Regions from separate parts of the Colwellia sp. MB3u-8 genome, predicted to be linked through region 3. Evidence: predicted binding sites of a transcription regulator. Region 3 holds the regulator's gene; each other region holds the start of a gene.
What was found. The regulator sigma-54, encoded in region 3, starts transcription at its own class of promoters, with help from an activator protein. The targets are predictions, from matches to a motif close to GTTGGCACGNNNNTNGNNT.

Region 1 (7,502 bases), on a different contig from region 3:
TTCCGCTTTAATACCTGTAGTCGGGAAAGCAAAGTCAGACGGCGTAAAGACGGCAGATTGCGCATATTGAATATCCATATTATTCACTTTTGGCAAATTACCTACTGCGCCAGCAATAGCGACATAGCACTCATTTTCAATCGCTCTTGCCATCGCACAGTGACGTACTCGAGTGTAACCATTTTGGGTGTCGGTTAAGAAGGGCACAAACAAAATATTCATCCCTTGATCGGCCAGTATTCTGGAGTACTCTGGAAATTCGACATCATAACAAATCATGATACCAATTTTGCCACAGTCAGTATCAAACACCTTGAGGTTTTTACCACCCACCATAGACCAGCTACGCACTTCTGCTGGTGTTAAATGAATTTTATCGTAACGTTCCCATGAGCCATCACGACGACACAAAAAACCCGAGTTATAAAGATTGCCATCAACAAAAAACGGCATACTACCGGTAATAATATTAATATTGTAACTAATGGCAAATTCGATAAATTTATCGCGAATTTGTTCAGTATATTCTGCTAACCGGCGAATACTTTCAGTTAAACGTAAGTGATTAAATTCGGCCATTAAGGGGGCATTAAACAATTCAGGAAACAAGACAAAGTCACTTTTGTAATCTGAGACGGCATCGACATAAAATTCCATTTGTTCAAATAAATCATCAATGCTTTTCATGGAACGCATTTGCCATTGCACTAAACCTAAACGCACTTCTGAGCGTGGGGCATTGATCAGTTTTACCGATTTAGTATAAAAAATATTGGGCCATTCAAGTAACGTGGCATATTCCATTGATTCCTTATCACCCGATAAGTAACCGGTCAGTAACTTGCGGACATAAAAATCATTGGCAAGTTGAAAACTTAATACCGGATCATATAATTCTTTAATTTTAACTTTTTCAATGTACTGCTTTGCACTCATTTTGTCAGCATGCTGTGCATAGTTAGGCATACGCCCGCCCGCTACAATGGCGCGTAAATTCAAGTTTTCGCAAAGTTCTTTACGCGCATCGTACAAACGTCTAGCCAAACGTAAACCACGATAATTAGGATGGATAAAAACCTCAATACCATACAAAGAATCACCTTTGGGATCATGATTATCAAAGGTCATGTCGCTCGTGATTTCAGCATAAGTATGTTCATCACCAAAATCAGCATATTCGATTATTAATGAAAAGGCACAGCCGACTACAACACCATCAACCACCACACAGATTTGCCCATCTGGAAATTTAGTTAATAAAGCTTTTACCGTAGATTCATTCCAGGTGGCTAATTCTTTATTAAGGTAAACTGATTCACTCGCTTGTCGAAGCTCTGTCATATCTTGTAAAGTTAAATGACGGACGGTAACGCTATTTGCTTCCATTTATATTCCTAATCGATATTGGTAATAATCATTCCTTTCTCTCATCGTAGAGTGCAAAAAGACGATTATTGTGATTTGTATACCAAAAAATCAACTTATACAAGCATATTTAAAAAAATGTCGCACAGCCAAACATCAGCCCAGATAGCGCTTAGGAACTTATCAGGCCAACCATAATAACTTGTGCATATTTCCCGCAATAAACTCAACTAAAATTCAACGGCTTGGTAAGTAGGGTGGAAAACGTCTAGCTAGGAGCCCTTTATTAATAAAGGGCTATTTTAATAGATCAGCAAGACACCAACTAGCAGGTTATTACTGCTAGATTAAAATGACGGCCTTAGTCAGGAGCATGCTAAAGGGTGTGTATTAGATACTTTCTAACATCTTGCTACTGTTAGGGTTAAATCATAAATAGGACGCAGAATAGATGGGATAGAGGCATTTATTGGTACTAATGAAACACTATAGAATTCGACTATGCTATAGAGACAAAAAAGCCCTAACCGAGCTTAGGGTTTGACGCTTACTGCGCAGGAATGGTGCCGACTGCCGGAGTCGAACTGGCGACCTACTGATTACAAGTCAGTTGCTAGGTGGTGGTTATGTGTTAAATATACTGCTCTGTAGTGGTGTTTAGTTGGTAATTAGCACTACTGAGTTTTAATCAATTACACTACCTTATTGTCTGTTTAAAGTGGTTTAATCTGATTTTTAGATAATTAATTTGTAGTTTTATGTGTAACTCACTCATCTAATACTATTGTTACCGTAAACTAATTAAATATGAGCTTGTTAATATTATGCAATTAAATTAAGTGATTGATGAGTTGATTGTGTCAGGTTATTTTACAGTTAAGATATGTATGTTGAACCTTTTTTTTTATTATATTGAAATCATTGGATATTATAAGTTTGGCATATCTTTTGCTTTAAATTAAACATCATAAAGTGATGACGTTTCACTTTTAGCATTTACCTTCGAATAATAGTGTATGAAGGAATTAAAAGGAATATCAAATGAGTTTAAAATTTTTGAATAAGACTATAGCTGGATTGGTAATCGCTGCTAGTTGTTTAGTAAGTGTGGCTAATGCGGGGATAATATATTCTAATGATTTTGAATCAGGCTCAATTGCAGTCGAATTTTCCAATTATAATAGTGTAGTTTCTGCACCTAATGGTCAAAGCTTTATTGGAACTTTGAACAATGGTGCGACACCAACATTGAACCTTAATAGCCTTGCACTGCATTCATCAATAACTATTGACTTTGATATATATGGTATACGTAGTCTTGATGGTACTGACTCTGGCGATAACTTTGAATTTTTCATCAATGATTTGTCACAGTTTGTAGATTTTTATGGCCATTCTGGGGGCGTCATTGTGGGTCCAACAACAGGGAGATTAATTTCACATGATTCATCAGATTTTGGTTATGGGCATTTTTATGGAGGGGTTAGTACCTACCATTATTCAATAACTTTGGCGCATGTTGATCCGTCAATTAGTTTTGGTTTTATGGCTAATACGGACTCAGGAATGGATGATGAAGCTTTTGGCTTAGATAACGTAGTTGTTAGTTTTGTACCCAGTGCAACTGCTGATGTACCAGAACCATCTACACTTGCTATTTTTGCATTAGGCATGATGGGTTTAGCATCACGTCGATTTAAGAAATAATCTTAATTTAGTTTCTTCGTAGCAAATTCTAGAAAACATCGATTGTAATGATTGGTGTTTTTTTTGTTTCTAGTGGTTGGTGATAGCTTACTTCACTGTTAAATCATTATCCTAGGTTCCTTAATCCTTGTTATCTTACCATTTCAGTAACTTGAAAATATAGTTGCACCAGTCACCAACACAACTACACGTCATAATTTCATTTTTAAAGATAAATATATGCTTGTATGCCCAATTAGGATAAGTAACTGTATCGAGCCGAGAGCATTAAAAATAGTATTGTTTAATGCCTTTTAAATGGCGTTTAAGGCAATATTTTTACATTATTTAGTATCTGGCTACTTCAAGGTTAAAGGTGCTCAATTAGGCGGAGTACAGCTTGAAATATATCGTCAAATGATGATGAATATGCATTATTGGTATTCTTCAAAATTGACAGGATTTAAGTGCTATGAATAACTTCAATTTAAGTTGTTAATCGTGTGGTAGGGGTCATATATGTGGTGATTTTCAATGAATTATATTTTCGGTATTTGGGTAAGTATTTCCCCTAGGGATAGATAAGAAACCTCTAGGCAAGATTAAGGCTTAATACTTCAGATATAGGAGCGGTGTCTTTTCTTTAGTTGGGCTATTGAGCTTATTTGAGCTACTGATTCAATCAGTGTCAGTTTATTTTATGAATGGTACCGACTCCCGGAGTCGAACTGGCGACCTACTGATTACAAGTAAGGAATAAATGATGCAATAGTGACTAAACCTAAGGGAATGCTGAAAATGTGGCAACTCCACATTTGCACTAAAATCATCAAATCACTATAAAACGTAACAATAAAACTAAAGTACCGGAGAAAGACCGGAAAACCTGTCAGGTCATAGAATGGTCAAACTGCAAGTAAGTAATCGCCAATGCTGAAGCAAACAGAAAATAGCCTAGAGCAGCCATTGGTATTGGTCAGAAGTAAAGCCCAACAGCCAATACGAAATCGTCACTCAAGCACGAATCCGGAAAATCCACTTGACAGGTGACAGCCTACCCACAAAAACATGCTCAGTTTGCATTCAGTTCGCGCGCCCTAAAATCAGGCGCGAAGTGAAAGTAAAATGAGTATGGAATAAAGGTTCGTGACAAGTGAAAGTTGGGTTGAGTGGCAATGTGACTAAGAAGTTACTAAATTTCGCATCAAAAACTGCAGTTATCACAAAAACCTACTAGGTTGTAATGCTTATACAGAGTTAGGCATACGCATGCATAATATTGAAAAATATATATTAATGGCCAATTTGTTAGTGAAAAAATGGACTTTTAAAAGTGTATAAGTTATAAAGCGCTTGCAAATAAAATATTATCTAATAAGGGACTTTTTAATGAATAAATCTTTACTAATGGCAGTATTCGCCGGATTAACTTTAGGTGGTTGTACTCATCGCATGGCGGATGTAACTTACATTTCAACAAAAGCTGTAAATCAAGAGCAGATATCAACGGCTTCGACTGATAATGTTAGAGTTACAGGTGAAGATATGAAACAAATTATTGTTTTCATACCGACAGGACGTCCAGATATGAAGGAGGCTCTTGATAATGCAATCGAGACAAAACCGTGTGGTATTGCCTTGAAGGATGTGACTCTAACGAGTCATTCATGGTATATTCCTTATATTTACGGGCAGCGAAAAATAATTGCAGAAGGAAAAGTTTTAGAGGATAGAAATTGTTTAGCTAAGCAATCGAATAAAAGCACAACAACTCCTTTAGCTACTACTTCAGAGTCTACTTCAACGACAGCTAATTAATTTAGTTAATGTGTTGGTAATTTGTAGTAGCTCAGGTTTGAGCTACTACAAATTAGTACAATGACAAAATAATACCTATTCCATTAATTAACTTCCCACTTTTATCCAGTCTCTAGAGCAAAGTTTTATCACCCTAGATACGTCTGAAATAAAAACATTCCAAGCTCGACTATATTCATCAACAATATTTTTATATCAACTAAAGCATCGGTTCGCTAATTCATTTTGTCTTAACCATTGCCATACTTGTTCAATAGGATTTAGCTCAGGTGAATAAGGGGGTAACTTTATGATTGATACATTATTAAACTTTTCGGACAAGTGGGCTTGATGCCAAGCGGCACCATCAAAAACTATATCACTTATCAGGCAACACTTATTAGGCCAGCCATAATAACTTGTTGGAATCGATGGCGCCGACTGCCGGAGTCGAATTGGTGACCCACTGATTACAAGGTATCGACTTGGTATAGCTAAAGTCACTATTTATGTGGATTAATTAGATGAATAATATGTTGAAATACAATAATGCTCTAAGGGTTTTAAATTAAATATTCTCTAAGTAAACTTTAAATAACAGGAAAGCCTAATTGTGCTTTTAACTTAGTTGCTTGTCGACGTGATATCTCTACTTCACTTTTGTTTATAAGCTGAGCGGTAAAACCATAGTTAATATTCTGTTCGAGCTTTTCAATCGCGTCTATGCGTAAAATATCAACACGGCTAGCACGGAAGTAACTATTGCTGTTTAAACGCGCTTCTATTTTATTTAACGAGCTGTGTAAGTAAGCTTTACCATGTGCAGTATAAATAGCCGCATGGTTACCAATACTTTCAAAGCGCACTATGTCACCTAAACGAATAATTCTCATATTTTCAGCAAATTTAACCATCAGCTTAAAGTCATCGTCTAATGGTTCTTGGCTGATAGCTTGTTCTACTTTTGTTAATCGACCAATCGCTTGGCTTAGCCGTTCCGGTATTATAGGTTTTACTAAATAATCAATAGCATTTAAGCCAAAAGCATCTACGGCAAATTCATCATAGGCGGTACAAAAAACAATAGGATATTTACCTTGTAATTGCTCCGCTAATTGTAACCCTGTACCACCTGGCATCTCTATGTCTAAAAAAATGACATCTACTTGCTGTAGTTCAATTTGCTCAAGCCCCTGATCAATATTTTCCGCTTGCGCTACCACTTGAATACATGGGTGTTGCTTGAATAAACGTAGCAATTCTTGTCTTGCCATACGTTCATCATCAATGATGATGGCATTAATAGTTTTAGTCATGGTTAGTTGACTCATAAGGTAAATTCAAAGTGACATGAAATATGTTATTGCAAGCATGATGACTTAAGCTAGCCTGTTCTGAAAAGAGCAAAGCCATGCGCTGCTGCAAATTAGCTAGGCCGACTTGCGTGCCAGACCTAACCAAACTTTTATCAAAAGGGTTAATAACATCAATCACTGTCCCTTCGCCGCTATCGACAGCCTTTATCGTTAAAATACCACCTTGTTGTAAGTGGGATATGCCATGTTTTATGGCATTTTCAACTAAGGTTAATAAGCCCATACTGGGGATTTTTGCGGTATGGCATTCTGGGGCAATGTTAATATCTAGCTCCAAGCGACTACCTAGTCGAATAGACTCTATGGCCAAATATTGTTGGCAGATGTGTAATTCATCAACCAAATTCGTCGTTGCTTTAGTATCGAGTGACAAATTATAACGAAATAAATTAGCTAAATGAGTGACCAGTTCTGCTGCTTTGTCTTGATCTTCATAGATCATGCCACGAATAGTATTTAATGAATTAAACAAAAAATGCGGATTAACTTGGTTCATTAAGCTAGACAATTGTTGTTCTTTTAACTGTTGCGCTAACGTTTTTTTGTCTCTGATAGAGGTAATGGCAATATATAGAACACACCACACAGTAAAAATTAATATAGAAGCTGATACTTGAGAGCCAAATTCAGCTAATAATCCAACATCTTTCACAGAACTGTCAGTCTCATCTAAAAAGCTAAAGAGTATATCGTTCATTTTTACAATACTAAAAAAAACGATAGATGCGATTAAAATCGCTAGCGCATATGCCTTAATATTGAAGTAATTATGGCTTGAATTAGCTTTTATTCTTTTTCTGAGTATAAAATGACTCAACAATATAGTAAGTATAATACTTTCAATAAAGCCAAATATTGGAATATCTTCAAATGATTTTTGTGATGAGCCAATCAGTATAATTACACCCCAAAACAATATTGTTCCGACAAGTTGGCAAAAATAATAAAGACGATTGGATTTAATAGATTGATTCATACAATACCTATAAGTAGGGCGATAAGCGCAGGATTATAGCCCTATTAGTGCGGAGTGAATATTTATAAATTAAAAGTTTGCTTGAAAGCTAAATACAAGAGATTTGTATTTACCTACCTCGGTATAACTAATATGTATGGCGTTATTAAAGAATCCAATATTGGAGTTATAGCCAGTAGCGCTGTCTATTCCGTTTCTGTGAACTATGGCAAACTGGACGTTGTAATCACCTTGCTTAATTTGTGTACCTAATCGAGCAACATAAAAATAATCTTTCCAAAGTCCTTTTTCATTTTGGTCGA
Region 2 (7,502 bases), on a different contig from region 3:
CAAAAATATATTTTAGTTGTCGATAATGATGCGACAAGACGTCATCAAATAGAAACAGTTTTAGCTTTTGTTGGCGAGTATTTTCATGTTTTTGCTGAAGAAAAAATTGATCAATATCTAGCTGAAGTGCCGAATATTCTGACCATTATTTTATGTGGTGACGTTTCTGCAAAGTTACAAAATATTATTAAATCTAAGCCAACCTACCCTTTTATTTATCACGATGTTATTGATAGAAAACAATTGAGTGGTTATGTCAATGTGATTGGTGAATTAACCAGACCGCTAAATTATGCACAATTAACCGAGTTAGTGCACCATAGTCACCAATACCATAATAACCTGCCGTCAAAACGTGGTTTTAATCGTCCCAACTCTTTATTTCGCTCTTTGGTGGGTACGAGTAGTGCAATGCAACAGGTACGATTTTTAATTGAACAAGTGGCCTCCTCTTCGGCCAGTGTCTTGATTTTAGGTGAGTCTGGCACAGGTAAAGAGGTGGTGGCGCGTAATATTCATAACTTGTCAGAGCGAAGTAAAGGGCCATTTGTGCCGGTTAATTGTGGTGCTATTCCCGCTGATTTATTAGAAAGTGAACTGTTTGGCCATGAAAAAGGGGCATTTACCGGCGCTATCTCTACGCGTAAAGGTCGCTTTGAAATGGCGGAAGGCGGCACACTATTTCTGGATGAAATTGGTGACATGCCACAACCCATGCAAGTAAAATTATTACGTGTATTACAAGAGCGAACCTTTGAACGGGTAGGTGGTGCTAAAAGTTTAAAAGCTAATGTTCGAATTGTTGCGGCAACACATCAACATTTAGAAGACATGATTAAAACTAATCATTTTCGTGAAGATCTTTACTATCGATTAAATGTTTTCCCTATCGAAACTCCGTCGCTAAGAGAGCGAAAAGAAGATATTCCACTCTTGTTGCAAGAGCTTATTTCACGATTTTCTGCTGAGCAAGGGCAGTCAGTGCGCTTTACTGAACAAGCGATTGAATCGTTAAAAGAGCATACTTGGGCCGGTAATGTGAGAGAACTCTCCAATTTAATTGAACGTATGATTATTATGTATGGCGAGCAGGTGGTTAATGTTGGACAACTACCCTTGAAGTATCAACACTTAGATATAGATGACTATCAACCTGAATATCCTGAAGAGTTACAAGAACGTGAAGCGATTAATGAAATGTTTTCAGGTGTTGATTATGAAGATGAAGAAGAGGTTATGGTACAAACTAGCCCAGAAGCGGCGAGCGCTGATAGTGGCAATAACCTTGATGTGTTGCCAAATAGTGGTCTGAAGCTAAAAGAGTATTTAGCTGATTTAGAAATTTCCTTGATTAACCAAGCCTTAGGTAAAAATGATTGGGTTGTTGCTCGTTCAGCTGAGCTTTTAGGTATGCGCCGCACTACCTTAGTGGAGAAAATGCGTAAATATAATCTCCAGAAAGTCAGTTAATTATTTACTGCTATAAGCGCTAGGTAACAGCAAGATAAGTTAGTGCTGCTTTGTTAGCTTGATTGCGTAAAACGCCCTTGAAATAATGATTATTTCAAGGGCGTTTTATTTTTAGCACGGCCAATAAAGTCAGTTAAATACCCATTGTTTAAATACACATTATTTAAATAGACAGGGTAATAGCGCTTTTAGATCGCCGTTCAGTCTTTTTTTAACGGTTTGATGGTGTTAGCCATTTTATTGACAGCCAATATTCAGCGAAATAATTAACTTTAGTTACTGAATAATATCAGTTTAATTGATTGGCATACTTAATGCTTTGTTCGAGTGTACTTCTTTACTCGGGTAAAATATTATGGCACTTGCCTATTCGACATCGACCAATTCTTCTTCAGCCAATTCTGCGCTGAATCGTGTAGTAACTTCCTTTGATGAGGTTAGTTTTAAACGCGAGCAATCCAATCGACTAGAAAGCGAAAACTACGCGGGTGAGTTGGCGTACTTACGTCAACAAAACAAACAGCTGCAACACGTTATTGATGTTATGCCAACGGGGATGATCATGCTTGATGGCAACGGTATTGTGGTGAAAATTAATGACAGCGCTAAACGTTTGCTTGATGAGCCCATTTTGGGGCAACCTTGGTTTGGTGTGATTAAACGCTCTTTTAAACCCCGCGCTGATGATTGGCACGAGGTGTCTTTAAATGATGGTCGCCGGGTAAAATTAGAAATTACCACTTTAGGTGGTCAACCTGGGCAGTTGATCATGATTACTGACTTAACCGAAACGCGGCTTTTACAAGATAAGCTTGGCCAATTACAGCGACTATCGTCTTTAGGGCGTATGGTGTCAAAATTGGCTCATCAAATTCGTACGCCATTATCGGCTGCCATGCTGTATGGCGCTAATCTCCGCAATAAAAAACTTAGCCCTGATGCACGGGTTAATTTTCAAGACAAATTAATGTTACGTCTACATGACTTAGAGCAGCAAGTTAATGACATGCTATTGTTTGCTAAAAGTGGCAGTAAAGCGGTTGTTGAACCGCTTAATATCAACCAACTGATTGAGCAAGCCAAACAAGCAATTGAGCCGCAAGTGAGTCAAGCTGGCGCAAAAGTCCATCTGAATTTTTGCCAACAAGGCTGTGAGATTTTAGGCAATGTGAGTGCCTTGTCAGGGGCAATTCAAAACTTAATACACAATAGTTTATCTGTGATTAAAGCCAATGCCGTTATCAATATTAGTGCTTACTGTCAGGGCGAATATGCCTACATTAGTGTGCGCGATAATGGCCCTGGCATTAGTGGTGAGCTAGCCGATAAAATATTCGAACCTTTTTATACCTCAAGAAGCCAAGGTACAGGTTTAGGCCTAGCCGTGGTGAAATCAGTCACTCATGCACACCAAGGTGAAGTGAGTTTGTTAAGTCAGCCAGGCGAAGGGGCACATTTTTGTATGAAAATACCCTTACTGGTCAGTGAAGAGACTAACGCGACATTGACTGAGCATAAAAACGAGACATTTTTGTCTAAGGAGCTTAGTCATGAGCACAAGTAAAATAATGGTTGTTGAAGATGATGCCGGACTGAGAGAGGCACTGGTTGATACTTTGCTATTGGCGGGCTATCAATGTTTAGCCGTAGACTCAGGTGAAGACGCACTGATAAAACTCAAGTCGCATAACGTCGATTTAGTGGTGAGTGATGTACATATGGGGGGCATGTCAGGACTGTCTTTATTGAAAAGTATTCGCCATAACTATCCCAAATTGCCAGTATTGATCATGACCGCGTATGGCACTATTGATGATGCGGTACAGGCCATGCGAGACGGTGCACGCAATTATATGGCCAAACCCTTTGCGCCAGAAGTTTTACTGAATATGGTCAGTCAGTATGTGCCGTTACAAGTGAATGATGGTGGCGACCCTGTTGTGGCTGATGCTCAAAGTCTTGAGTTATTAAAGCTCGCCAAGAAAGTGGCTAATACTGAAGCCTCTGTGATGGTTTTGGGACCTAGTGGCTCAGGTAAAGAAGTGCTGGCACAATATATTCACAATTACTCGCCACGTAGCCAAGCGCCTTTTGTAGCGATTAACTGTGCTGCTATTCCTGAAAATATGCTTGAAGCCACTTTATTTGGTTATGAAAAAGGCGCTTTTACTGGCGCTATTCAAGCTTGTCCGGGCAAGTTTGAACAAGCGCAAGGCGGCACGATTTTACTTGATGAAATAACCGAAATGGATTTAAGTTTACAAGCAAAAATTTTACGCGTGTTGCAAGAGCGAGAAGTAGAACGCATAGGTGGACGTAAAACCATCAGCTTAGATGTCAGAGTAATAGCCACCAGTAATCGCGATTTAAAAGCTGCTGTGCAAAGTGGTATTTTTAGAGAAGACTTATATTATCGACTGAATGTATTCCCATTAACCTGGTTGCCACTTAATGAACGCCGAGATGATATTCTACCCTTGGCGACCCATCTTATTAGCCGTATTTGCCAAAAAGACGGTAATGTTATGCCCGAATTCACCGCGGCCGCGCGTAGTAAATTACTGGCTTACGACTGGCCGGGTAATGTGCGAGAGTTAGACAATGTTATTCAACGGGCGTTAATTTTACAAAGTGATCGTTGCATTGATGCGAATGATTTATTGATCGATGACTTTGAAACACCCAAGGTAGCCAGTGAGGCAATAGACGCGGAAAAAAATGACAAACTCGGCAGTGAACTTAAATTACAAGAACATCAAATCATATTGGACACTTTGCATGCTTGTCGCGGTAGTCGTAAAGATGTGGCTGAGCGTTTAGGTATTAGTCCACGCACCTTACGTTATAAAATGGCTCGCATGCGTGATAGTGGTATTAATATCCCACTTTAAGAAAAAATAGGCTTAGTACTTGAATAGGCTTAGTAGCTGTTTGTAACAAAAAAACGACGCTTTAACGTCGTTTTTTTCGTTTTATTAATTATTTATTTATATTGACTATATTTATTTATGTTCAGTTTCTATCTGATTTTAAAGTCTTTTTAAAAATTTCAAAGGATATTCTAGCTTTTTTATCAGGTGATTTTTTCAATATTTTGCGATATTATTTAGCTTGGCACTATGCTTGCTTTAACCTTAGGTAACATTAAGTAACAAGAAATTGACGAAAGCGAGATAGCCATGGATATTAAAACTAATTCTTTATACGCCCAAATGCAAAGCATGTCGATGGAAGCTATGGGTAATAAACTACCTATAGGTGAAGCAAATGGCATGGGTACACCACCGGTGAGCAAAGCCGGTAGTGACTTTGGTAGCTTGTTAAAAGATGCTGTAAATAATGTCAATGAACTACAACAAGATGCGGGTGCAAAGCGTACTGCTTTTGAACTTGGCGATCGCAGTGTTACTTTGGCTGACACTATGATTTCGGCGTCAAAGGCAGGTATTGCTTTCGATGCGACCGTTCAGGTGCGTAATAAGTTTGTTGAAGCTTATAAAGAAATTATGAGCATGCCGGTATAACGGCTCAGTGGTTAAGCATAAAACGATAGTGACGCGGAGAGAGTAAGTGGCAGATTCAACAAACAACACAAATTTAACCTTGGCAGAGGGTAACCATGACTTAGTCGCCAATGATAGTTCAGATGATGTTGGTGAACAAAAGTCAGGTTTAGCCGCTGCTATGGGTAATGTTGATTTTCTACGTCAAATGACCATAGTGATTGCGCTAGCGATTTGTTTCGCGATTGCTGTGTTTGTTATCATGCTAGCCAATGAAGCAGAATATCGTTTTTTAACTAAATTGCCCACCGAGCAATTGATTAAAACCATGGATTTTCTGGACAGCAAGCAAGTTGAATACCGTCAAGAAAACAACACAATATCGGTAGAAAGTGACCAATACCAAGATGTTAAGTTGATACTAGCTCGTGGTGGCCTAAGTGATGCGCCTTCTGAGGGCAGCGAAATTCTTATGCAAGATATGGGTTTTGGTGTGAGTCAACGGCTTGAAACTGAACGTTTAAAGCATTCTAGAGAACAGCAACTTGCCCGAACCATTGAAGAGTTAAAATCTATTTCACGCGCTCGAGTTTTATTAGCCATTCCGCGTGAAAATGTCTTCGCTAAACGTGAGAAAAATCCGTCAGCTACTGTGGTACTAACCTTGAGTCGGGGCCGCTTGCTATCTGAAGAAGAAGTTGACGCTGTGGTAGATATTGTCGGATCGGCCGTGCAAAGTTTATCGCCGAATCGGGTCACTGTGACCGACCAAAATGGTCGTTTATTAAATTCTGGCTCACAAGATTCTGTGTCGTCACGCTCACGTAAAGAATTTGAAATTGAACAAAAACGTGAAGCAGAATACATGGATAAGATTGATTCGATCTTAATTCCAGTGGTAGGTTTAGGCAACTTTACCGCACAAGTTGACGTGGCCATGGACTTTACCAATACCGAAGAAACTCAACGGCGTTATAATTCAGATTTACCGGCTTTGCGTAGCGAAATGAAAGTTGAAGATAATACTATTGGTGGTTTACTCGGGGGTATTCCAGGTGCGTTAACCAATCAACCACCGCTGGACAGTAATATTCCCGAAGATGCTACGGGCAATGCGCAACAGCAAACCATGCCGGGCCGCAAACATACAGAGTCGACACGTAATTATGAACTCGACGAGGCTATTAGCTACACCAAACAACAAACCGGCGTTATTCATCGCATTAGTGTCTCTGTTGCCTTAGATTACTTGTCAGAGCTCAATAAAGAAGGTGAACCTGTACCAACACCACGCTCTGTACAAGAAATGGCTAATATTCGTCGTTTATTGCAAGGCAGTATTGGTTTTAATTTACAACGTGGTGATTCATTAGAGGTGGTGACTTTACCGTTTTCTCGTCCAGAAATTATAGCCGTGGCTCCACTAGTATGGTGGAAAGATCCCACTATTTATAAATATGCAAAATTGCTTGGCGCCGTTATCTTAATTGCTACCCTGTTTATTGCTGTGGTGCGTCCGATGTTAAAACGCTTAATTCATCCCGAAAAAACCCCGAGTGACTACGGTGATAAGTCGCTTGATAGTCATGTTGATTTGGGGGATGAAACCATGGACATGTTATCATCTGAATTTGATGCGGGCTCAATTGGCTTTGCTCCTGATGGCAGTTTACAATTGCCTGATTTACATCGCGATGGTGATATATTAAAGGCAGTACGAGCACTAGTGGCAAACGAGCCAGAATTATCATCGCAAGTCGTTAAAAGTTGGTTAACCGAAAATGAGTGATGAAAATCAAGAAGTAGCAGAGCAACAATCGTCTGGTTATGACGTCAATAAACTTGACGGCGCTGAAAAAGCCGCGATTTTATTGTTGAGTCTTTCAGAAGAAGATGCGGCACAAATACTAAAACACTTAGAGCCGAAGCAAGTGCAAAAAGTGGGTATGATCATGGCCGGTATGGAAGATTTTACTCAACAAAAAATTACCGCCGTGCATAAGTTATTTATTAACGAAATTCAAAATTTTTCTACTATTGGTTTCAAAAGTGAAGAGTTTGTCCGCAAAGCATTAACCGCAGCATTAGGCGAAGATAAAGCGGGTAACCTTATTGATCAAATTGTCAAGGGTGGTGGTGCTAAGGGCCTTGATTCTTTGAAATGGATGGACTCGAAGCAAGTGGCGAACATTATTCGTAATGAACATCCTCAAATTCAAACCATAGTTTTATCTTACCTTGAACCGGATCAGTCAGCAGAAATACTGACCCAGTTCGCCGACAAAGTGCGCTTGGATCTTATGATGCGTATTGCCAATTTAGAAGAAGTTCAACCCGCGGCATTGCAAGAATTAAATGAGATCATGGAAAAACAATTTGCCGGTCAAGCGGGTGCACAAGCCGCGAAAATGGGCGGCCTGAAAGCGGCTGCAGACATTATGAACTATTTAGACAATAATGTTGAAGGTATGTTGATGGCTTCAATTCGCGAACATGACGAAGAAATGAGTCAGCAAATACAAGACCTTA
Region 3 (7,502 bases):
TGTATAAAAATACTGGGGCATTATCTTATAATGTAGAAGCGAAACGCATGGAACATTATGCTGAATTAGGGGTCACACACTTTGAATATCCACGCTATACCTTATACCCAAGGAACAACAAACCTACTTGGCAAATCACCGCCAATGAAGGCACCTTGTATAATAACAATCGAGTAAAATTAGCAAATCGCGTACGTTTAATCGCCACTGATAAAGAAAGTTTGATACAGGAAGTGCATGGTAAAAATTTAGAAATGGACTTAAAAACTAATATTATCAGCTCAGAGCAAACTATCTTAATATTAGGTAAAGGATTTACTATGTATGGCTCAGGATTAATTGTAGACTTAAACACAACACAGATGACATTGACCGAACATGTACAGACTATTTATAAAAAAATTAAAAAGTAACTTATATTGCCTCACGGCGTTAGCATTATTAGTGCCTGTCGCAAGTGCAGAAAAATTTGACGTAGAACAAGAGATTAAAATATCTTCTTCACGCCAAGCTGCCGATCTCAAAAATAAAATATTCAGTTATATTGATAATGTCATTATTTCTCAGGGCACACTAAGGATACATGCTGAGTTAGTACAGGTTATCACCCAAGAAAACAGTGACAGCAAAATTTATATTGCCAAAGGCTCACCGGCGACCTTTGAACAAACGCTTCAAGATGGTAGCCCAATCAATTTGCAAGCCAATGAAATCCGTTATGAGCCGAGTATGAATACCGTCGTTATTTCAGGCAATGCCCTCCTTAGCCAAGAAGGTAGTAAAGTGAGTGGCAGTAAAATCACCTATAATTTTGCCACCGAGTATGTCAACGCTGAAAGCCTAGACAATGATAAAGTTGAAACCGTATTACAGCCGAAGAACAAAATTAAATTGCCTATAAAATCAAAGGATAAGCAAGAGTAAATGTCAACTTCTACATTATCAGCAACCGGCCTTGCCAAGTCCTATAAAGGCAGAAAAGTTGTTAAAAACGTCAGTATGCACGTCTCAGCTGGACAAATAGTTGGCTTATTAGGGCCAAATGGCGCAGGTAAGACTACCTCTTTTTATATGATTGTTGGCTTGGTGAAGAACGACAGTGGCTCAATTGTCTTAAATGATGAAGATATAACCTTACTGCCAATGCACGAGCGCGCGAGAAAAGGTATTGGTTATTTACCACAAGAAGCCTCTATTTTTCGTAAGTTATCGGTCAATGACAATATCATGGCCATTTTACAAACACGTAAATCACTTAGTGACGTTGACCGACAAGAAAAACTTGAACATTTATTAGAAGAGTTCAACATAGGCCATATAAAAGATAACTTAGGCATGAGTTTATCTGGCGGTGAGCGCCGACGAGTTGAAATAGCACGGGCATTAGCCGCAGATCCTAAATTTATACTACTGGATGAACCCTTTGCCGGTGTTGACCCGATTTCGGTAGGTGATATAAAAAAAATTATCCTACACTTAAAAGATCGTGGCATAGGTATTTTAATCACAGATCACAATGTGCGAGAAACACTCGATGTTTGTGAACATGCCTACATCGTTAGTCATGGTGAACTTATCGCTGAAGGTAATTCAAAGCAAATTCTTGCAAATCAGCATGTAAGAGATGTATACCTTGGCGAACAATTCACGCTATAGTGAATGAAACCAATTGAATTAATGAATTTGAATAGGGAAAATAAAACGTAAATGCGTCCTACTCTGCAACTCCGTATCGGACAACAGTTAACGATGACCCCGCAATTGCAGCAGGCGATCAAACTGTTGCAATTATCGACTTTGGATCTTCAACTAGAGATTCAAGAAGCACTTGAAAGTAACCCTTTGCTTGAAGTTGACGAAACGCACGATAACAATTCAGAAAATACCCCTGACCATTTAGAAGCAGGATATTCGGTAACTGTAGGCGAAAACTCAGCAGCAGCATCCTCTGATGGCAGCGAAGACTCCACTCCCTCGATAGACGAAATTAGCTCCTCTGAAGGTTTAGCAAAAACAGACATCCCCGAAGAACTAAATAGCGATAGCACATGGGATGATAACTTCAGTGCCGGTGTCAGTAGTGGCGGTGTTGGCCATGCCTCAGAAGATTATACTTATCAAGGTGAAACGAAAGACTCATTACAAGACCATCTAATTTGGCAGATGGAACTAACGCCCTTTAGTGACACTGACAGAACCATTGCCATTGCCATTATTGAAGCCATAGATGAAGCAGGTTATTTAACGGTTTCAGCCGAAGAGATCTTAGAGAGTGTCGGTATTGATGGTGTAGAACTTGATGAGATTGAAGTGGTGTTAAAGCGTATTAACGTATTTGACCCCGTTGGTGTAGCCGCCCGCTCAATTCCCGAGTGCTTGCGTATTCAGCTTAATCAATTTGCTAAAGATACCCCTTGGTTAGCAGAAAGCAAAATCGCCGTCAGCGAGTATATTGATTTGCTCGGTAATCGCGATTATCGTCAATTGATGCGTAAATTACGCTTGAAAGAAGAGCAATTACGCGAAGTTATTCGCCTAATACAAAGCTTAGATCCCCGTCCAGGTGATAGCGTCATCAAAAGTGAAGAACAATATGTTATCCCAGACGTGTCTGTTGAAAAGAAAAACGGCCGCTGGACAGTAGAGCTCAATCCTGACACTGCCCCTAAACTATCGGTTAATCAGCAATACGCGGCTATGTCTCGTTCAATGAAGTCATCTACTGATAATCAATTTATTCGCTCTAACTTGCAAGAAGCAAAATGGTTTATTAAAAGCTTAGAAAGCCGTAACGAAACGCTTTTAAAGGTTTCAAATTGCATTGTGCAACGTCAACAAGGATTTTTTGAACACGGACCTGAGTCGATGCGCCCTATGGTATTGAACGATATTGCCGAAGCCGTAGATATGCATGAATCAACTATTTCTCGTGTAACCACGCAAAAATATATGCACACGCCTAGAGGAATTTTTGAACTTAAGTACTTTTTTTCGAGCCACGTAAGTACTGAAAACGGCGGCGAATGTTCATCAACGGCTATTCGAGAATTAATTAAAAAGCTAGTGGCTGCCGAAGTGCCTGCAAAGCCACTCAGCGACAGTAAAATGGCAGATATTTTAGCAGAGCAAGGTATACAAGTGGCAAGGCGTACCATTGCCAAATATCGAGAGTCACTTGCTATACCGCCATCAAATCAACGTAAAAGCCTATTGTAGGCAGTTTTATTCAGCCAATAAAGAGGATTGAAGTATATGCAAATTAATCTTACTGGACACCATGTCGATGTTACTGATTCATTACGTGATTATGTCAATGGCAAGTTTGAAAAACTAGAGCGTCATTTTGATCATATCAATAATGTACATGTAGTATTAACGGTAGAAAAACAGAATCAGATTGCTGAATCAACAGTGCACTTAAGTGGCACTGAAGTTCATGCTAAGGCACAACATAGTGACATGTATGCATCGATTGATGCATTAATTGACAAGCTAGATCGCCAAATATTGAAATATAAAGGCAAAATCAACAAACATTAGCGCCATTTCGCTACAGGTCTTAGAAGTTTATGAAGTTGCAAGACATCTTAACCCCGGACTGCACTATTTGTGCAGCACCGGGTGCCAGTAAAAAACGTATATTAGAATATTTAAGTCGCTTGGCCGCCGATAAACTCGACAGCCATGATACTTTTCAGCTCTTAGAAAGCTTAGTTAAGCGCGAAAGAATGGGCTCAACCGGCATAGGTAATGGCATTGCTATACCTCATGGCCGTCTAGAAAATGCTACGCCTACTAAACCTATTGCCGTGGTTATTACCACAGAACAAGCGATTAATTTTGACGCTATTGATCATCGTCCCGTTGATATTTTTATTGCCTTATTCGTTCCTGAAGAAGAATGCCAGAGCCACTTGAGTACGCTGCAAAGTATCGCAAAAATCTTTCGTGACAAGCAATTTTGCAAGCAAGTGCGTAAATGCAAAAGTAATCAAGAACTGTTTCAGTTAATACAACAAGCGAGTTAAACACGGATGAAATTAATTATTGTAAGTGGCCGTTCAGGATCAGGGAAAAGTGTTGCACTGCGTGTTTTAGAGGATTTAGGTTATTATTGTGTTGATAATATCCCTGTCAACTTGTTACCCGCACTGACCCATACGGTTATTAATGATTATGAAAATGTTGCCGTAAGTCTCGATGTTCGTAACCTGCCTGCCGATCCTAACGACGTACCCGAAATTATTGAATACCTGCCCAATGCAGTAGAATTGAGCATACTGTATTTAGATGCTGATGATAGTGACCTTATTCGCCGGTTCAGTGAAACCCGACGTTTACATCCGCTGATCAAGCAAAATATTGCGCTAGACCAAGCGATTGCCTTGGAGAAAAAATTACTTGAGCCCATCGCTAGTCGGGCAGACTTATACATCAATACCAGTCAACTAACGCCGCACCAACTCGCTGACTTAGTGAGAGAACGAATTCTGGGTAAAACGTCTGGCTCAATGGTGGTTGTGTTTGAATCATTTGGTTTTAAACATGGTGTACCACAAGATGCAGATTATGTTTTTGATGCACGCTTTTTACCTAACCCATTTTGGGATAAAGAGCTAAAAGGCTACACAGGTTTAGACAAACCGGTACAAGACTTTCTGGCTAGCCAGCCTATTGTGACTAAATTTGTTTGGCAAATTAACAGTTTTATGATGACCTGGTTACCCCACTTAGAACGTAATAATCGCAGTTATATCACCATTGCCATTGGTTGTACGGGTGGCAAGCATCGTTCGGTCTATATTGCCGAATTACTGGCAAATAATATGCGTAAAGAGCGTAAAGATGTACAATCTCGCCACCGTGACTTAACCGTTGAAGGCACGTAAGCTAAGATGAGCAAACATACGAGCCGCAATGTACTTATCATCAATAAACTTGGGCTACATGCCCGAGCGGCTTCAAAGCTTGCCCAATTAAGCCAAAAATTTACCGCTAAAGTCATTATTGAATTAGACGAAAACCGAGCAGACGCGAATAGTATTATGGGGCTAATGCTGCTGGCAGGCGCCCAAGGTAAAACCGTCAAGGTTATTGCCTCTGGCCAAGATGCTGAACAAGCCCTAGCAGAAATTTGCCAACTCTTTAGTAACAAATTTAATGAAGCCGAATAGTAACTGAGCGCTTTATCCTGGTTAAGTACGTGCTTAAGTCAATAAAAAAGCTGCTAAAACGGCTAGATTACGGTAAACTCTACGCGGATAATTATTAACGAACCCTAGTGACTAAAATAATATACTAGCCAATTTAGCGCTAGATTAAAGCCTTTAGAATAAGCGAAATAACTCAAGCATACCCGTTTTCAACTTTGTCTCCTGAGTCGCACTACCGTTCAAATCTATCGGTGCTTATGTTTATTTGCTATAACCAAACCTTAATAGTTATCTCTCATAATAGGATCTGTTTAACTTTCTGGGTTAACATTGAACTCGCTTCAGTGGCTTTAGATAAACCCTAAGATAATAGTGTTAGTTTGAAATGGCTATAACGTGTTTACGCTTCTATGTAGCCAGCGACACATCATGTGTTTGCTGAGCCTACCTACTAAACAACTGCACTAAAGTCAGTTCAACAACCCCTGATAATTTTCAGTTTTCGTTTTACAACGGCAAAAGGTGAATATATGCCGGAAGGTTCTAAACAAGAATACAATCATCAACGCCTTCAGCAGGTTAACGATGCCCTCGATAGTGGTATGTTTGTCCATGTCCGCAAGCTATTGCAAGACATGCCCGCTTACGATCTCGCTTTATTATTAGAGTCATCGCCAACCAAAAGCCGTGTCGCACTTTGGCAGCTTATTGATGCCGATCATCACGGTGATGTGCTCGAAGAGTTAAACGAAGAAGTTCGAAAAGGCATTCTGAAAAACATTCATCCAGAAAAACTAGCTGCCGTTGCAGAGGGAATGGATGTTGATGATTTAGCTGAAGTGTTCAGAACACTGCCTGACACAGTTTATCAGGAAGTGCTTAACGCGATGGACTGGCAAGATCGCCATCGTGTTGAAGCTGCTCTTTCATTTGAGGAAGACACGGCCGGCGGTATCATGAATACCGATACCATCTCTATTCGTCCTGATGTTACGGTAGATGTGGTGCTACGTTATTTACGACTACGCGGTGAATTACCTGAAGCAACCGACTCTTTTTATGTGGTTGACAGAGCCGATCATTTCCTCGGTTCAGTATCTTTATCTGCCATTGTTACGGCCAAAGCAGAAACCATTATCTCAGACCTCATCAATAAAGATATTCAAGCCATTACCGCCGATATGAATGAAAAAGATGTCGCGCAGCTATTTGAGCGCTACGATTGGTTTTCTGCCCCTGTTGTCGATCACGAAGCGCGACTACTGGGTCGTATTACCATCGATGATGTTATTGATATTATTCGTGAGGAAGCCGAGCATTCTATGATGAGTATGGCGGGTCTAGATGACGAGGCTGACACCTTTGCTCCGGTCTTAAAAAGTACCCAACGCCGTTCTATTTGGTTAGGCGTGAACTTAATCACCGCTCTCATGGCTGTCGCAGTGTCGAGTATGTTTGAAGGCATTTTAAATCAACTGGCTATTTTGGCGGTGTTAAACTCTTTGGTGCCTAGCATGGGCGGCGTCGCAGGCAACCAAACCTTAACCTTAGTTATCCGCGCTATGGCCTTAGGCCATGTCGGTGAAAGTAACTCGCGAATTTTGCTCTATAAAGAATTGGCCATTGGATTTTTTAATGGTCTAATTTGGGCCGTGTTAATCGCTTCGGTTGTGGCAATTTGGCAGCAAAACTTAATGCTGGGCGCCATCATTGCCTTTGCCATGTTAATGAATATGACGGCGGCTGGCATTGCTGGTGTTACCGTGCCATTAATGTTGAAAAAAATGAATATAGATCCCGCATTAGCCGGTAGTGTCATTTTGACAACAGTTACCGATGTCGTGGGTATATTTGCATTTTTAGGCACAGCGACCTTGCTGCTAGGACAATAAACCATAGCGATAAGCTTTCAGTTTAAAGCTGTCAGTAAACAACTGAAACTAGTTACTGTTCACTTGTTTTTTCTGACAGCTGACAGCTGACAGCTTTGAACTTCAAACTTCTATTATTTTTAGCTGCCCGCTACTTGCATCTGGTTAACAATAATAGAACCGGTGCGAATACTGCCTCGCATATCGGTATCCTTACCAATAGCGACAATACCAGCAAAAATATCCTGTAATTTACCCGCAATGGTAATTTCATCCACTGGATAAGCTATTTCACCATTTTCCACCCAAAAACCTGCTGCACCGCGAGAATAGTCACCCGTTACTACATTCACACCTTGCCCCATCAACTCGGTTACTAACAAACCCGTGCCTAAAGTTTTTAACATCGCATCAAAATCACCGCCTTGGCCTGCGCCTTTCATGCCGAGTTGCCAATTATGAATACCACCGGCATGAC

Region 1: a site for sigma-54 is predicted at 2,301-2,319, ahead of H4J54_RS05150 (PEP-CTERM sorting domain-containing protein). Genes of this name have one in related genera too.
Region 2: a site for sigma-54 is predicted at 4,581-4,599, ahead of fliE (flagellar hook-basal body complex protein FliE). Genes of this name have one in related genera too.

Annotation. Positions count from the first base shown of each region.
Region 1 covers NZ_JACGVA010000058.1:81,944-89,445, reverse strand. The annotation lists gene H4J54_RS05155 (carbon-nitrogen hydrolase family protein) at 1-1,386, opposite strand, end outside; gene H4J54_RS05150 (PEP-CTERM sorting domain-containing protein) at 2,407-3,072, shown strand; gene H4J54_RS05145 (hypothetical protein) at 4,441-4,869, shown strand; partial or broken gene H4J54_RS19380 (transposase) at 4,957-5,226, opposite strand; gene H4J54_RS05135 (LytTR family DNA-binding domain-containing protein) at 5,439-6,164, opposite strand; gene H4J54_RS05130 (sensor histidine kinase) at 6,157-7,200, opposite strand; gene H4J54_RS05125 (hypothetical protein) at 7,270-7,502, opposite strand, start outside.
Region 2 covers NZ_JACGVA010000058.1:240,091-247,592, reverse strand. The annotation lists gene H4J54_RS05820 (sigma-54 dependent transcriptional regulator) at 1-1,470, shown strand, start outside; gene H4J54_RS05815 (PAS domain-containing sensor histidine kinase) at 1,826-3,034, shown strand; gene H4J54_RS05810 (sigma-54 dependent transcriptional regulator) at 3,021-4,361, shown strand; gene fliE (flagellar hook-basal body complex protein FliE) at 4,650-4,994, shown strand; gene fliF (flagellar basal-body MS-ring/collar protein FliF) at 5,041-6,762, shown strand; gene fliG (flagellar motor switch protein FliG) at 6,755-7,502, shown strand, end outside.
Region 3 covers NZ_JACGVA010000068.1:263,383-270,884, reverse strand. The annotation lists gene lptC (LPS export ABC transporter periplasmic protein LptC) at 1-413, shown strand, start outside; gene lptA (lipopolysaccharide transport periplasmic protein LptA) at 379-924, shown strand; gene lptB (LPS export ABC transporter ATP-binding protein) at 925-1,656, shown strand; gene H4J54_RS13630 (RNA polymerase factor sigma-54) at 1,708-3,216, shown strand; gene hpf (ribosome hibernation promoting factor) at 3,253-3,540, shown strand; gene ptsN (PTS IIA-like nitrogen regulatory protein PtsN) at 3,570-4,028, shown strand; gene rapZ (RNase adapter RapZ) at 4,035-4,889, shown strand; gene H4J54_RS13610 (HPr family phosphocarrier protein) at 4,896-5,174, shown strand; gene mgtE (magnesium transporter) at 5,684-7,045, shown strand; gene pmbA (metalloprotease PmbA) at 7,165-7,502, opposite strand, start outside.